3 regions of the Methylibium petroleiphilum PM1 genome follow, and region 2 is predicted to be linked to each of the others. Evidence: predicted binding sites of a transcription regulator. Region 2 holds the regulator's gene; each other region holds the start of a gene.
The links. The regulator sigma-54, encoded in region 2, starts transcription at its own class of promoters, with help from an activator protein. The targets are predictions, from matches to a motif close to TGGCANGNAANCTGCTTT.
Positions count from the first base shown of each region.

Region 1: the regulator sigma-54 is predicted to act here: its motif matches at 3,564-3,581, upstream of adh (aldehyde dehydrogenase).
Region 3: the regulator sigma-54 is predicted to act here: its motif matches at 2,694-2,711, upstream of glnA (type I glutamate--ammonia ligase).

Region 1 covers NC_008825.1:627,189-632,576, forward strand. The annotation lists gene MPE_RS02995 (DUF3108 domain-containing protein) at 1-76, shown strand, start outside; gene MPE_RS22615 (hypothetical protein) at 81-569, opposite strand; gene MPE_RS03005 (enoyl-CoA hydratase) at 722-1,510, shown strand; gene MPE_RS03010 (DUF779 domain-containing protein) at 1,501-1,884, opposite strand; gene adh (aldehyde dehydrogenase) at 1,957-3,477, opposite strand; gene lysS (lysine--tRNA ligase) at 3,828-5,354, opposite strand.
Region 2 covers NC_008825.1:154,106-159,493, reverse strand. The annotation lists gene MPE_RS00750 (SPOR domain-containing protein) at 1-22, shown strand, start outside; gene MPE_RS00745 (thiol:disulfide interchange protein DsbA/DsbL) at 82-726, shown strand; gene lptA (lipopolysaccharide transport periplasmic protein LptA) at 834-1,448, shown strand; gene lptB (LPS export ABC transporter ATP-binding protein) at 1,445-2,200, shown strand; gene MPE_RS00730 (RNA polymerase factor sigma-54) at 2,200-3,723, shown strand; partial or broken gene MPE_RS00725 (THUMP domain-containing class I SAM-dependent RNA methyltransferase) at 3,818-5,042, shown strand; gene MPE_RS00720 (DUF4399 domain-containing protein) at 5,060-5,388, opposite strand, start outside.
Region 3 covers NC_008825.1:2,220,248-2,225,635, forward strand. The annotation lists gene glnL (nitrogen regulation protein NR(II)) at 1-489, opposite strand, end outside; gene MPE_RS10460 (hypothetical protein) at 482-997, opposite strand; gene glnA (type I glutamate--ammonia ligase) at 1,189-2,607, opposite strand; gene MPE_RS10470 (competence/damage-inducible protein A) at 2,831-3,640, opposite strand; gene MPE_RS10475 (EI24 domain-containing protein) at 3,664-4,539, opposite strand; gene MPE_RS10480 (sterol desaturase family protein) at 4,579-5,388, opposite strand, start outside.

The DNA of each region.
Region 1 (5,388 bases), 470 kb from region 2:
ATTCATCGACCTGATGATCGAGCGCCTGCCCCTGCAGGCCGCCGACGAGCCCTTGGGCGGATCGGCGCTGCGCTGACCGTTCAGCTGCCGGTGCGGGCGAGGCCGACGTGCTGCTCGAACTCGGCCGCCTTCGCCTCGCCGAGCTGCTGGCGGACGACGGTGACGGCCAGCGCGAGCGCGGCCTGCATCGCCTCGGGCGTCTTGGCCTTCTCGACACGGATGTTCGTCGAATCGGCGTAGGGGCCGAGGTGCGCGCTCATCCAGCGCACGGCCCGTTGCCGCGTCTCCTGGAGTGTCAGCACCACGGCATTGACCAGCGGCGTCGCCGGGGCGGCTTCGGCCGGTAGCACCACATGCACCGCCGTGACGGCGATCACCTCGATATGACCCTGCTCGAGCAGCGCCTGCAGCGTGTCGTCGGCGGGTGGGGCGATCAGCTTCCTGAGTTCTTCGTCCGAGCGCTTGCCGTCGACGAGGATCAGTGCCTGACGCAGGCGCGGCACCAGCCGCAGTGCGCGGGTGGCAATCTCGTTGCGACCTTGTTCCGTCTTGCGGTAGATGGTGCTCATGCGTTCCGACGAAGAAAACTTCGCAAGTTTGTAAGACTAGCGCAAGCTGATGTCCCCGGCTGCGTCACCCGGTCGGCTGCGCAGCAGCAGGTGCGAAGGACAGCACGCCGCTGCCCGTTACAGTGTCACCTACTGCGAAAGGACGCCCTGACATGGACTACCAGCATCTGCTGACCGAAGTGCGCGGCAGCGCCGCGCTGAAGACCGGGTGGATCACTCTGAACCGGCCCAAGGCGCTGAATGCGCTCAACGATGCGCTGATGGACGAACTGGGCGACGCGCTGCGGGTCTACGATGCCGACGCCTCGATCGGCTGCGTGGTGATCACCGGCAGCGAGAAGGCCTTCGCCGCCGGCGCCGACATCGGCGGCATGGCGTCGCAGACCTACATGGACGCCTACAAGGGCGACTTCATCACCCGCAACTGGGAGGCGGTGCGCAGCGTGCGCAAGCCGGTGATCGCGGCAGTGGCCGGCTACGCGCTGGGCGGTGGCTGCGAGCTGGCCATGATGTGCGACCTGATCATCGCCGCGGACACGGCGCGCTTCGGTCAGCCGGAGATCAAGCTCGGCATCATCCCCGGCGCTGGCGGCACGCAGCGGCTGCCGCGGGCGGTCGGCAAGGCCAAGGCGATGGACCTGGTGCTGACGGCACGCATGATGGATGCGGCCGAGGCCGAGCGCGCCGGCCTGGTGTCACGCGTGGTGCCGGCCGATCGCCTGCTGGCCGAGGCCCAGGAGGCGGCGGACGCGATCGGCGCGATGGGGTTGCCGGCCATCCTGGTGGCCAAGGAGTGCGTGAACCGCGCCTACGAGTCGCCGCTGTCGGACGGCGTGTGGTTCGAGCGGCGCATGTTCCAGTCGCTGTTCGGCACCGAGGACCAGAAGGAAGGCATGGACGCCTTCGCGAACAAGCGCAAGCCGGTGTTCCGTCACCGCTGAGCGGCAGCGCGCTCGTCCTCCAGGATCTGCGCGAACTCCTCGTCGGTGAACAGCCTCGACCGGGTGTGGAAGGCCTTGCCTTCCGGCCCCTCGAGCGAGAAGGTGCCGCCGCCGTGGCCGTCGATCACGTCGATGATCAGCTGGGTGTGCCGCCAGTACTCGTACTGCGACTTGCTGATGTAGAACGGGCAGCCGCCGATGTCGCCGAGGTACACGTCACCGGCACCGATGGTGAGTTCGCCCGGCAGGTAGCAGTTGGCGGCGCTGTTGTCGCAGCATCCGCCCGACTGGTGGAACATGAGTTCGCCATGTTTCCGCTTGAGCAGCTCGATGAGCTCGACCGTCGCGGGTGTGGCAATGACTTTGTCGACCATGTGGATCACCCATGGAAAAAGGGGGTGGATGCCCACCCCCTCTGGTTTGCAGGCGCAGCGCCGGCTTCGCGATCAGAAGAAGCCGAGCTTGTTCTCGCTGTAGCTGACCAGCAGGTTCTTGGTCTGCTGGTAGTGGTCGAGCATGACCTTGTGGTTCTCGCGGCCGATGCCCGACTCCTTGTAGCCGCCGAAGGCGGCGTGCGCGGGGTAGGCGTGGTAGCAGTTGGTCCACACGCGACCGGCCTTGATGGCGCGGCCCATACGGTAGGCCACGTTGCCGTTGCGGCTCCACACGCCGGCGCCCAGGCCGTACAGCGTGTCGTTGGCGATGGCGAGGGCTTCCGCCTCGTCCTTGAAGGTGGTCACGGCCAGCACCGGGCCGAAGATCTCCTCCTGGAAGATGCGCATCTTGTTGTGGCCCTTGAAGATGGTGGGCTGCACGTAGTAGCCGCCGTCGAGGTCGCCGCTCATCTGGGCCTGCTGGCCGCCGATCAGCACCTGCGCGCCTTCCTGCTTGCCCAGGTCGAGGTAGGACAGGATCTTGGTCAGCTGTTCCTTCGAGGCCTGCGCGCCGATCATCGTGTCGGTGTCGAGCGGGCTGCCCTGCTTGATCGCGGCCACGCGCTTGAGGGCGCGCTCCATGAACTTGTCGTAGATCGACTCGTGGATCAGCGCGCGCGACGGGCAGGTGCAGACCTCGCCCTGGTTGAACGCGAACAGCACCAGGCCCTCGATCGCCTTGTCGAGGAAGGCGTCGTCCTTGTCCATCACGTCGGCGAAGAACACGTTCGGCGACTTGCCGCCCAGCTCCAGCGTGGCCGGGATCAGGCTGTTGGCGGCGGCCTGCGCGATCACGCGGCCGGTGGAGGTGGAGCCGGTGAAGGCGATCTTGGCGATGCGCTTGCTGGTGGCCAGCGGCATGCCGGCTTCACGACCGAGGCCGTTGACGATGTTCAGCACGCCCGGCGGCAGCAGGTCGGCGATCAGCTCGGCCAGCACCAGGATGCTCACCGGGGTCGACTCGGCCGGCTTCAGCACCACGCAGTTACCGGCGCCCAGGGCCGGCGCCAGCTTCCAGGCGGCCATCAGGATCGGGAAGTTCCAGGGAATGATCTGGCCGACGACGCCGAGCGGCTCGTGGAAGTGGTAGGCCACCGTGGTTTCGTCGATCTCGCTGACGCCGCCTTCCTGCGCGCGCACGCAGCCGGCGAAGTAGCGGAAGTGGTCGGCGCTCAGCGGGATGTCGGCGTTGAGCGTTTCGCGCATCGGCTTGCCGTTGTCCACCGATTCCGCGTAGGCCAGCAGTTCCACGTTGGCGTCGATGCGGTCGGCGATCTTCAGCAGCACGTTGGCGCGCTCGGCGGCCGAGGTGCGGCCCCACTTGTCGGCGGCGGCGTGGGCGGCGTCGAGCGCCAGCTCGATGTCCTCCGGGCCCGAACGGGCGGCGCGGGTGTAGGTCTTGCCGGTGATCGGCGTGATCACGTCGAAATACTGTCCCTTCACGGGGGCCACGAACTTGCCGCCGATGAAGTTGTCGTACTGGGCCTTGAAGGCGACCTTGGAATCGGAGGAGCCGGGAGGGGCGTAGCGCATGGGGTGTCTCCAAAGAAAGTGGGATGAGCGGGTAATCCGTCGTTTGCGACTGCAGGGGCCGCGTGCCGGTTGCCTTGGGGTCTGACAGGGCAGGGTTCGTGCCACGCGGCACACGGGGCCGCGCAACGACCGATCCATTGCAGTAATCGCGAAGAAGGATTGCTACCGGCTGCGCCATCCAGGGTCGCGGCGGCGTCACTTGCTACCTGGTGGAGCAACAGCGGAGCAGGCGCGCAGGAAATCAACCTATGCGATCAACTGCATAGGATGAGGCGACGAAGATCCGCATCGATGCGGGCATCGGCGCCCTGCATCGATGCGACGCCGTGGCGTGCGCGGTTCGGCTCGGCTCAGCCCTCGCGCCGCAGCGCGGGGAACAGGATCACGTCGCGGATGTTCGGCGAGTCGGTCAACAGCATCATCAGTCGGTCGATGCCGATGCCGCAGCCGCCGGTGGGCGGCAGGCCGTGCTCGAGCGCGCGGATGTAGTCGGTGTCGAAGTACATCGCCTCCTCGTCACCGGCGTCCTTGTTCGAGGCCTGGGCCGCGAAGCGCGCGGCCTGGTCCTCGGGGTCGTTGAGCTCCGAGAAGCCGTTGCCGAACTCGCGGCCGGTGATGAAGAGCTCGAAGCGCTCGGTGATCGTCGGGTCGGCATCGGAGGCGCGGGCCAGCGGCGACACCTCCACCGGGTAGTCGACGATGAAGGTCGGCTGCCACAGCTTTTCCTCGACGGCCGCCTCGAACAGGCCGAACTGCAGTTCGGCGAGCGACCAGTGCGCCGGAGCCTTCTCGCCATGCGCTTCGAGCTTCGCGCGCAGCACCGTGGTGTCGGCGGCTTCCGCCGCGCTCAATCCTGCATGGGCGATCAGCGAGTCGCGCACCGAGAGCCGCGCGAACGGCGATTCCAGGTCGACGGCCTGCCCACCGTAGGCGAGCTGCGCCGTGCCCACCGCCTTGCGCGCGGCGTGGCGCAGGATCTGCTCGGTGAAGTCCATCAGGTCGTGGTGGGTCCAGTAGGCCGCGTAGAACTCCATCATCGTGAACTCGGGGTTGTGCCGGACCGACACGCCCTCGTTGCGGAAGTTGCGGTTGATCTCGAACACCCGCTCGAAGCCGCCCACCACCAGCCGCTTCAGGTAGAGCTCGGGCGCGATGCGCAGGAACATCTGCTGGTCGAGCGCGTTGTGGTGCGTCACGAAGGGCTTGGCGTTCGCGCCGCCGGGGATGGGGTGCAGCATCGGCGTCTCGACCTCGAGGAAGCCGTGCTCGACCATGAACTGCCGGATCGAGCTCACGGCCTTGCTGCGCGCGCGGAAGCGCTCGCGCGAGGCCTCGTCCATGATCAGGTCGACCTCGCGCTGGCGGTACTTGAGCTCCTGGTCGGCCATGCCGTGGAACTTGTCGGGCAGTGGCCGCAGGCTCTTGGTCAGCAGCCGGATCGTGCCGACCTTGAGGCTCAGCTCGCCGGTGCGGGTCTTGAACAGCGTGCCCTCGGCGCCGAGGATGTCGCCCAGGTCCCAGTGCTTGAAGGCGGCCAGCGCCTCCGGGCCGACGGCGTCGGACGTGATGTAGAGCTGGATGCGGCCCGAGCCGTCCTGCAGCGTCGCGAAGCAGGCCTTGCCCATCACGCGCTTGAGCATCATGCGGCCGGCGATGCGGGCCGGGATGGCCAGCGCCTCCAGCTCCTCGGCGCTCTTGCCCTCGTGCAGGCGGTGCAGGTCGACGGCATGGTCGCCCGGCTTGAAGTCATTGGGGAAGGCGGCTCTCCCCGTGGCCTGGGCCTGCGCACGCAGTGCAGCGAGCTTCTCGCGGCGTTCGGCGATCAGCTGGTTGTCGTCGGTGCCGGGCGTGGCGGCGTTCGGGGGCGTGGTGGTCATGGGGTGGTCCTGGGAGCGGCGGCACGCGGGCAGG
Region 2 (5,388 bases):
GCTGGTGCGGGTGCAGAAATGAACTTCGCGGCGTGGGGACGACTCCACCGCTGCGTCTGTCTGAACGCTGAAAGGATGCTCATGAACCGTCGTGACTTCACGACCCTGTCGCTGGCCACCACCTGCGTCGGACTGCTGCCGGCCTTCGGCCACGCCCAGGGCGGTCCGGTCGAGGGCAAGGACTACGTGAAGCTGTCGCAGCGCCAGCCGACGCAGGACCCGAAGAAGCTCGAGGTCGTGGAGTTCTTCTGGTACGGCTGCCCGCACTGCCACGCCTTCGAGCCGATGCTCGAAACCTGGGTCAAGAAGCTGCCGCCGGACATCACCTTCCGGCGCCTGCCGGTCGCCTTCCGCGAGGTGCCGTTCGTGCTGCACCAGAAGCTGTACTTCGCGATCGAGGCCCTGGGGCTGGTCGACACCCTGCACCGCAAGGTCTTCACCGCGATGCACGTCGAACGCAATCCGCTGAACACGCCCGAGGCGATCGGCGACTTCGTGGCGAAGAATGGCGTCGACAAGGCCAAGTTCCTCGACGTGATGAACTCGTTCTCGGTGCAGACCAAGGCCCGCCAGGCCGCCGCGCTGTCGGCCGGCTACAAGATCGACGGCACGCCGGCGATCGGCATCAACGGGTCCTACTACACCTCGGGTTCGCTGGCCGGCAGCAACGACCGCGCGCTGGCGATCACCGACCACCTGATCGCGCAGATCCGCAAGGGCGGCTGACCCTCGTTTGGCGTCGACGCGACAGCGGCCGCCGGAGCGGCGGCCGGCCGTGGCAAGCGGTCGAACTCACCCTAGAATCGGCAGCAAGATTCATGCCGATTCCCTCCATGTCCGCTCCGACCCCCTATCCTGCATCGCGGTGCACCTTGCTGGCGCAGCCTGTTTGCCGGGCCGTCCTGGCGGTGCTGGGGCTGGCCCTGCTGCCGGCCTTCGCCGCCGAAAAGGCTGACCGCACCCAGCCGCTGGCCTTCACTGCCGACTCGGCCCGGGTCGACGAGGTCAAGCAATTGAACATCCTGTCGGGCAACGTCGAGATCACCAAGGGCAGCATCGTCATCCGCGCCGACCGCGTGGAGGTGCGCCAGAGTCCCGAGGGCTACCAGTCCGCGGTGGCGACCGGCTGGCCGAACAAGCGTGCCTACTTCCGCCAGAAGCGCGGCAGCAACGACGAGTACATCGAGGGCGAGGCCGAGCGCCTCGAGTACGACGGCCGCGGCGACACCGTGCGGCTCGTGAACCAGGCCGTGCTGCGGCGCTTCCGCGGCAGCACGCTGGCCGACGAAGTGGCCGGCAACACCATCTCCTACGACAACGTGACCGAGGTCTTCCAGGTGCTCGGCGGCCCGGCCTCCGCGGCCGCGCCAGGCCGGGTGCGCGGCGTGCTGACGCCGCGCGAGAACCCGGCTTCTGCGCCCAACTCCGGGGCGGGGACGCGGCCATGAACACGGCGATGGCGAGCCGCCTGGAGGCTCGCGGACTGCAGAAGAGCTACGGCGCCCGCAAGGTCGTCAAGGACGTGCACCTGGCCGTTGCGGCCGGCGAGGTGGTGGGCCTGCTGGGCCCGAACGGCGCCGGCAAGACCACCAGCTTCTACATGATCGTGGGCCTGGTGCGCGCCGACGCCGGCGAGATCCGCATCGACGGCGCGCCGATCGAGCGCCTGCCGATCCACCAGCGCTCGCGCCTCGGGCTGTCCTACCTGCCGCAGGAAGCCTCGATCTTCCGCAAGCTCACCGTCGAGGAGAACATCCGCGCGGTGCTGGAGCTGCAGTTCGACGAGCGCGGCAAGGCCTACACCAAGGCACGCATCGACGAGCTGCTCGACGGCCTGCTGCACGACCTGTCGATCGACAAGCTGCGCGACAGCCCGGCACCGGCACTGTCGGGCGGCGAGCGGCGGCGCGTCGAGATCGCCCGCGCGCTGGCCACGCAGCCGCGCTTCATCCTGCTCGACGAGCCGTTCGCCGGCGTCGATCCGATCGCGGTGATCGAGATCCAGCGAATCATCGGCTTCCTCAAGAGCCGCGGTATCGGCGTGCTGATCACCGACCACAACGTGCGCGAGACCCTGGGCATCTGCCACCGCGCCTACATCATCAGCGAAGGACGCGTGCTGGCCGAAGGCACCCCCGAGCAGATCGTCGAGAACGCCGACGTCCGCAAGGTCTACCTCGGCGAGCACTTCAGGATGTGATGAAGCCTTCCCTGCAGGTCCGTTTTTCGCAGCATCTGGCGCTCACGCCGCAGCTTCAGCAGTCGATCCGGCTGCTGCAGCTTTCCACGCTCGAGCTTCACCAGGAAGTCGAGCAGATGCTGGAGCAGAACCCCTTCCTCGAAGTGGAGGAAGATGCGCCGACCCCGTTCGACGCGCCGGTGGAGCGCGCCACGGCCACGGAGCGCCAGGCCGATGACGCCTGGGAGGGCTCGGGGTCCGAGGTGGCCGCCGACCCCGAGCCGGTCGCGGTGGATGCGGCCGAGTTCGGCACCACCGAGCGCGAGGACTGGGAGAACGGCACCGAGCGCGAGGACTTCGACGGCATCCGCGAGACGCCCGGCAAGGCCGGCAACAACGACAGCGACGAGTTCGACCCCATGGAGCGCAGCAGCGCCGGGGTGAGCCTGCAGGACCACCTGCGCGACCAGTTGCGCGGCATGCGCCTGAGCGACGAGGACCGCGGCGCGGTGATGGTGCTGATCGAATCGCTCGACGAGGACGGCTACCTGGCCGACCCCCTGGAAGAGATCGCCCAGCGCCTGGCCGGCGACGAGGACGACATCGCGGTCGAGGAGCTGCTCGACCGCCTGCGCTGCGCGCTGAAGTGGCTGCACAACCTGGAGCCGCTGGGCGTCGGTGCGCGCGACCTGTCGGAGTGCCTGACGCTGCAGCTGCGGGCCGGACCGCGCTGCGAGGCGCAGATGATCGCGATCCTGATCTGCAAGTACCACCTCGAGTTGCTGGCGCGGCGCGACGGCAAGAAGCTGATGGCGGCCACCGGCGCCGACGAGGAGCTGCTGAAGGCCGCGCAGGCGCTGATCGTGCGCTGCGAGCCCAAGCCCGGCCGGCCCTTCACCAAGGCCGAGGCCAACATCATCGTGCCCGATGTCATCGTGCAGAAGGCCGGCCGCGGCTGGCGCGTGGTGCTCAACCCCGACGTGATGCCCAAGCTGCGCATCAACGACCTCTACGCCCAGGCCATCAAGCAGCAGCGGGGCGCGCGCACCGAATCGGGCGCGGGCCTGAGCTCGCGGCTGCAGGAGGCGCGCTGGTTCATGAAGAACATCCTGCAGCGCTTCGACACCATCCAGCGCGTGTCGCAGGCCATCGTCGAGCGGCAGAAGGCCTTCTTCAGCCACGGCGCGATCGCGATGAAGCCACTGGTGCTGCGCGAGATCGCCGACGAGCTGGGTCTGCACGAGTCGACCATCTCGCGCGTGACCACCGCCAAGTACATGTCCACGCCCTACGGCACCTTCGAGCTGAAGTATTTCTTCGGCTCCTCGCTCAACACCGAGGCCGGTGGCAATGCGTCGAGCACCGCGGTGCGTGCGCTGATCAAGCAGCTGGTCAGTGCCGAGGATGCCAAGAAGCCGCTGTCGGACAGCCAGCTCAGCAGCATGCTGGAAGAGCAGGGCATCCAGGTGGCGCGCCGCACGGTGGCGAAGTACCGCGAGGCGCTGAAGATCGCGCCGGCCAACCTGCGGCGCACGATGATGTAACGACGAGGTCTCGGGCCCGAACCGGCAACAAGACCCGGCGCCCCGCCCGGTGTCGACCGAGGCGCGAGCGCAACCCTCGAACCCCTCTGCACGCATGAACGTCGCCCTTCCGCCCGACGCCCCGTCGTCCTCCTTGTTCCTCCCCTGCGCGGCCGGCGTCGAGGCGCTGCTCGCCGACGAGGTGGCCCGGCTGCTGCCGGGCGCGGCGGCGCAGACGCAGCGCGGCGGCGTGATGGTGCGCGGCGGCCCGCGCGAGGCGATGGCACTCAACCTGGGCAGCCGGCTCGCCCAGCGCGTGCTGTGGCAGGTGGCCGATGCGCCCTACCGCAGCGAGGACGACCTGTACGCGTTGGCCCGCAGCCCGCGCTGGCCCGACTGGATCACGCCGACGCAGACCCTGAAGGTGGACGTGACCGCGCAGCGCGCGCCGCTCAAGAGCCTGAACTTCGCCGCGCTGCGCATCAAGGACGGTGTCTGCGACGCGATGCGCGACGCGCTCGGCGCGCGCCCGAGCGTCGACACCCGCCGCCCCGACCTGCCGCTGCTGCTGCACCTAGCGCCCGAGCACGCCACGCTGTATGTCGACACCTCGGGCGAGGCGCTGTTCAAGCGCGGCTGGCGCGAGGACCAGGGCGAGGCGCCACTGAAGGAGACGCTGGCTGCCGCGATGCTGGCCGCCGCCGGCTGGCAGGGCCGCGAGGCCGACGGCCCGCTGCTCGACCCGGTGTGCGGCTCCGGCACGATCGCGATCGAGGCGGCGCAGATCGCCTGCGGCATTGCCCCCGGCTCGCTGCGGCGCTTCGCGTTCGAGCGCCTCGGGCCGTTCCGCGACGCCGGCACCCAGCGTGCCTGGCGCGAGCTGCGCGAGGCCGCGCGGGCGGCCGTGCATGCCAGCGCGGTGCCCATCTTCGCCGGCGACGTGGCCTTCCGCATGACCGATTTCGCGGCGCGCAACGCGGCACGCGCCGGCGTCGCTGCCGCGATCGAGCTGAAGACGGTCGACGCGCTGCAGCGCGCCGCCCCCGCCGAACGCGGCACGCTGATGCTCAACCCGCCCTATGGCGAGCGCATCGACCCCAAGGGCTCACGCGGCGACGGGGCCGGACGGCGCCTCGGCCCACGAGTTCTTCACCCGCCTCGCCACCCACTGGAAGCGCGCCTACCCGGGCTGGACCGCCTGGGTGCTCAGCCCCGACATGAAGCTGCCGCAGGCGATGCGCCTGAAGGAGAGCCGGCGCGTGCCGATGTGGAACGGCCCGATCGAGTGCCGGCTGTTCCGCTTCGATCTGGTGGCCGGTTCGATGCGCGAACCGGGCTGAGGGCGCGCCGGCTGCCCTCAGCGCGGCACTTCGATCTCGACCGGCGCCGACGTGGCCATCACCTGCTGGTCGGCGTTCTGCAGCAGTTCGACCCTGAACTTGTAGGTGCCCGGCGGCGGCGCGAGCCAGACCTCGGTCAGGCCCTTGACGAGGTCGATGCGCTCGGTGGGCGCACCGGCCCGCTCGGCGACCAGCCGGAAGTGGCCCACGCCCTTGTCCTGGATGTCCACGTGGCCCACGTTCAGGCCCGAGGCGTGCAGTCGCACCCGGAACGGCGTGCGCAGCGGCTCGCCGCTGCGCGGCTCGAGGATCGCGACGCCGGGCTGGATCAGCGTCTTCGGGTCGA
Region 3 (5,388 bases), 2.0 Mb from region 2:
GTTCTTGATCTCGTGCGCCAGGTTGCGAATCAGCTCCTTGGTGGCGCGCACCTGGTCCAGCGCGCGCTCCTCGCGGTCCTGCCGGGTCTGCTGCTCGATCTCGATCAGCTCGACCAGCGTGACGTCGGACTGCTCCATCTGGTTGACGATCACGTGCACGAGCAGCGGCTCACCGGGTGACACGAAGGGCCGCTTGAGCTGGGCGTCGAGGCGGCTGGTCGAGAACTCGTTGCAGGCCACCGCGGCGACGGTGTCCCGCAGCAGCGAGGGATCGACGAACCATTCGAACCAGTCGCGCCGCAGCACGTTGCGGCGCGACAGGCCCAGGACGTTCTCGAACGCCGCGTTGGCGAACAGGCAGCGCCCGTCGGGCTGGACCACCGCCACCATGGTGGCGAGCAGGTCGAAGGCCTCGCTCCAGTGCGCCGCAGCCGGCAGTGTCGTGCTTGTCGTGCCGGCCGCGACGGCGATGCCGCGCCGCTCAGCCACCGCTGCCGCCGGTGACCTTGGAGAGCTCGCGCCGCAGGGCCGCCACGTCGGACTCGGAGCGCTCGATGCTGGCCTTCATCTCGGCCACGCGGTCGAGGTACTTCTGGTAGTTCTTCTCGTCGCCGCGTCGCTCGGGCTGGCCGTTGTTGTACTCCTGCTTCAGCGCCGTCAGGCGCTCCTCTTCGCGGCGCAGCTCGGTCTCGAGGATGCGGCGCTTGTCGGTGTCGCGCGCCCGCTGGTCGGCCGGGTCGACACGGCTGTCTGCGGGACGCGATTCGCCGCTCGGCGTGGCGGCCGGAGCGCGCCGCGCCGGCGCCTGGATCACCGTGATCGGCGCGCCCTCGAGCGTCTTGCAGCCCTTGGCGGCGGCCTCCTTCGGCGTGTAGGCGCTGGTGTACAGGTTGCCCGGGCACTTGTAGATGACGGGCTCCTGGGCCCCCGCGCCAGCGGCCGAGCTCACCAGCCCTGCCGCGACCAGCACGCGCAGTTCAACCGTCCATCGACTCATCCCGACTCCTTCATCCTGACGATCCGCAACAGCGCGACGCCCTGCGACCGGAGTATCCGGCATCCCGCATTCAACGCGCGGTGGGCGGCTGGAGCACACAGCGCCGCCAAGAAAAAGGGACGGCAGATGCCGTCCCTTGCTCACACGCGACTTGCGCGCCGGTCGGCGGGCCCGCAGGCCCGCCTCGGCGATCAGAGCGTGTAGTACATGTCGAACTCGACCGGATGGGTCGCCATGCGGAAGCGCGTGACTTCCTGCATCTTGAGGTCGATGTAGGCGTCGAGGTAGGAGTCGGTGAACACGCCCCCCTTGGTGAGGAAGGCACGGTCCTTCTCCAGGTACTCGAGCGCCTGCTCGAGGCTGGCGCAGACGGTCGGGATCTTCGCGTCCTCTTCCGGCGGCAGGTGGTACAGGTCCTTGGTGGCGGCTTCGCCCGGGTGGATCTTGTTCTCCACGCCGTCCAGGCCGGCCATCAGCAGCGCCGCGAAACCCAGGTAGGGGTTCATCAGGGGATCGGGGAAGCGCGCCTCGACACGACGGCCCTTCGGGTTCGCCACGTAGGGGATGCGGATCGAGGCCGAGCGGTTCTTGGCCGAGTAGGCCAGCTTCACCGGGGCTTCGAAGCCGGGCACCAGGCGCTTGTAGCTGTTGGTGCCGGGGTTCGTGATCGCGTTCAGCGCACGGGCGTGCTTGATGATGCCGCCGATGTAGAACAGCGCGAACTCGCTCAGGCCGGCGTAGCCGTCACCGGCGAACAGGTTCTTGCCGTCCTTCCAGACCGACTGGTGAACGTGCATGCCCGAGCCGTTGTCGCCGACGATGGGCTTGGGCATGAAGGTCGCGGTCTTGCCGTAGGCATGGGCCACGTTGTGGATCACGTACTTCTGCAGCTGCACCCAGTCGGCGCGCTGGATCAGCGTGCTGAACTTCGTGCCGATCTCCATCTGGCCGGCATTCGCCACCTCGTGGTGGTGCACCTCGACCGGGATGCCCAGGGATTCGAGGATCAGACACATCTCCGAACGCAGGTCCTGGCCCGAATCGACCGGCGGCACCGGGAAGTAGCCGCCCTTGACGGCCGGACGGAAGCCCGAGTTGCCATGCTCGTATTCCTTGCCGGTGTTCCAGGCGGCTTCCTCGCTCTCGATCTTGGCGAAGCAGCCCGACATGTCGTTGCTCCAGCGCACGCTGTCGAACACGAAGAACTCCGGCTCCGGGCCGAAGTAGGCGGCATCGCCCAGGCCCGAGGCCTTCATGTAGGCCTCGGCGCGCTTGGCAAGCGAGCGCGGGTCGCGCTCGTAGGCCTTGCCGTCGGCCGGGTCGATGACGTCGCAGGTCAGGATCAGCGTCGGCTCTTCGAAGAACGGGTCGATGTTGGCCGTGTTCGGGTCGGGCATCAGCTGCATGTCGGAGGCTTCGATGCCCTTCCAGCCGGCGATCGAAGAGCCATCGAAGGCGTGGCCCGACGTGAACTTGTCTTCGTCGAAATGCGAGACGGGCACGGATACGTGCTGCTCTTTGCCGCGGGTGTCGGTGAAACGGAAATCAACGAACTTGATCTCGTTTTCCTTCACCATCTTCATCACGTCGGCGACGGTCTTGTTGGCCATCAGGTGCTCCTAGCGGGACGTTGTGTCGGTGTGGGGGAAATGGGGCTGAGAGGCCCCGGCAATGGCCGGAAAGGGCTCTTGGAAATTTAGCAGAAACCATGCCCAGGACAGGAGCACGAACGGTGCACGCGTGCGCCTCGACGGCCCATGGACGGCAAGGCGGATCGATCAGGCACCAATTCAACGCGGATTACGCACCTTAACCGGGCGATTCCGGGCGTCGTCATCGCACCATTTCGGGGCCTAGCCTGGCTCCGTGGTTGGCCAGTCCCTCCAGCAGCACGGCGTAGGCGCGACCCAGCGAGAGCGCGTTGGCGCCCTTCACGCCGAGCTCGATGTGGCGCCCGTGCTCCGGGTGGTCGACGCTCGGGAGGCTGAACACCTTGACGTCGCCGAACTCGGCCTCGATGGCCTCCATCAGCGGCGTCAGCGTGGCCTCCATGGCGCCGTAGACGATCACCGAGCGCTCGGCCTGGCCGCCGCCGCGCAGGTGACCGTAGTGCGTGTCGAGCACCCAGGCCATCATCGGCCACGCCATCACCGGGAAGCCGGGGACGAAATGCACGGCACCGCCGGCCGGACCGTCGAGTGTGAAACCGGCGATCTTGTTGTACGGATTGGGGATGAGGCGCGCGCCTTCGGGGAACACGCCCATGTTGAGCCGGTGGCGGTTGTCGTCGCGATCGGGTTCGTAGGGTAGGCCCTGCTCCGCCGCCACATCGCGCATGCGCTCGAGGATGAGGTCGCGCGCCTGCGGGTGCAACGCCAGCGGCACGCCGAGCGCCGCCGCCGCGCACTGGCGCGTGTGGTCGTCCGGCGTCGCGCCGATGCCGCCGCAGGAGAACACCGCCGCACCGCTGGCGAAGGCGTCGCGCAGGTCCGCGGTGATGCGCGCGCGGTCATCGCCGGCGTAGCGCGCCCAGGCCAGCTGCAGGCCGCGTTCGGCCAGCAGTTCGATGGTCTTGGCGAGGTGCTTGTCCTGGCGCTTGCCCGACAGGATCTCGTCCCCGATGATCAGCAGTCCGAATTCCATGTTCGTTTTCCCTCGGCGGCCACTCAGACCGGCGGCAGCGCCGGCGGCGCCGCCGGCACGGCATCGATCCCGATCGCATCAGGCCGCGGCGGCGTCAGCGCGGCACTGCGTTCGCGCAGCGCCTGCAGCTCGGCCAGGCAGTAGTGGCTGAACCACAGCGACGAGAACGCGAACACCAGCGTGTACAGCCACACCGACACCACGATCAGCACCGGCGCGAACACCAGCAGCGCGGCGCTCACCGCCCACACCAGCGCGGGCGCTGCACCCAGGTAGCCGGTGACGATGCCGATGCCCAGCAGCGGCAGGCGGTGCACGCGCATCAGTTCGCGCCGCTCGTCGCGCGTCGCGTGCTCGGCGAGCGCATCGAAACTCATCACGCGGTAGCTGAGCCAGCCCCAGATCAGCGGAGGCAGCAACAGCACCAGCGGCGGCACGAGCCACAGCGGCATCGAGATCACCAGCGCGCCCACCGCCAGCAAGGTCGCGCCCAGCGAGTACAGCACGCTGCGCCACACCGGCTCGCCATGCCGGCGTTCGAGCGCGGCGAAGCGCCGCTGCGCCACCAGGTCGACCAGCCTGGGCATCATGATCAGGGCCACCGCGAGCAGCGACAGGATCACCAGCGCAGGCACCGCCAGCGCCAGCACGATCAGCGGCGCGACCAGGGTCCGCAGGCTGCCCGCGCCGACCGATTCGAGCCAGCCGAGCGCACTGCCGGTCAGCGACCAGGCATCAAGCTGGGTGCGCACGGCGATCAGCGCACTCTCCCAGAAGAAGTAGCCCAGGACCGCGGCCAGCACGCCGGTCAGCAGCAGCGGCAGCACCGACAGCCAGATGACGCGCGGGTGCAGACAGTAGGCGGCGGCCCGCCAGAAGGAATCGACCAGTTGCTTCATCCGATGAGCATACCCAAGGGCCGCCGGACGCGCCGTCGCTCAGGCACGCCCGAACAGGCGCTGCAACCCGCGCAATTGCTGGGCCCAGAAGCCGCGGCCGTAGTCGCGCGCGCCCTCGCCAGGCAGCTGGTCGCGCACGCCGGTCGGGTCGTAGCGGTTCTCGAAGTTCGCGGTGCCGAAGAGCACGTCCCACAGCGGGAACAGCACCGCGAAGTTGTGGCCGCCGAGCGTGCCCTGCCCGTTCGACTCGTGGCCCAGCCCGATGCTGTGGTGCAGGCGGTGGAAGCGCGGGCTGGTCAGCAGACGCTCGCCGACGCGACCGAAGCTCAGGCGCAGGTTTGCGTGCTGCAGGTTCTCCAGCAGCTGGGTGACCGCGACGACCGCGATGAACTGGCCCGGCGGGACGCCGATCGCCCGCGCCAGCAGCACCAGCAGCGCGTCGCGCAGCAGGTCGTCGAGCAGGTGGTTGCGGCTGTCGCTCCACATCGTCATCTGGCGCTGGCTGTGGTGCAGCGCATGCAGCGCCCACCAGGCGTTCAGGCCGTGCTGGCCCCGGTGGATCCAGTAGTCGGCGAGGTCGAACACCAGCAGGTAGGCCACGAAAGCGAACAGCGCCGTGTCGCTGACGCCCGGCCACGCGGGAGCCATCCACTGATCGAGCTGCCAGCCGCCGTAGCCCCGCACGCTGAGCGCGCCGAACAGCGCGTCCCACAGCGGATCGACGGCGAAGAACAGCGCCACACGGAACAGGCCCAGGCGGTGCAGCAGCGTGTACAGCACGTCCACGCGCACGGCGCGCCGGTCCACCACCGGTTCCACCGGCCGCCAGCGCTCCAGCGGTGCAATGAC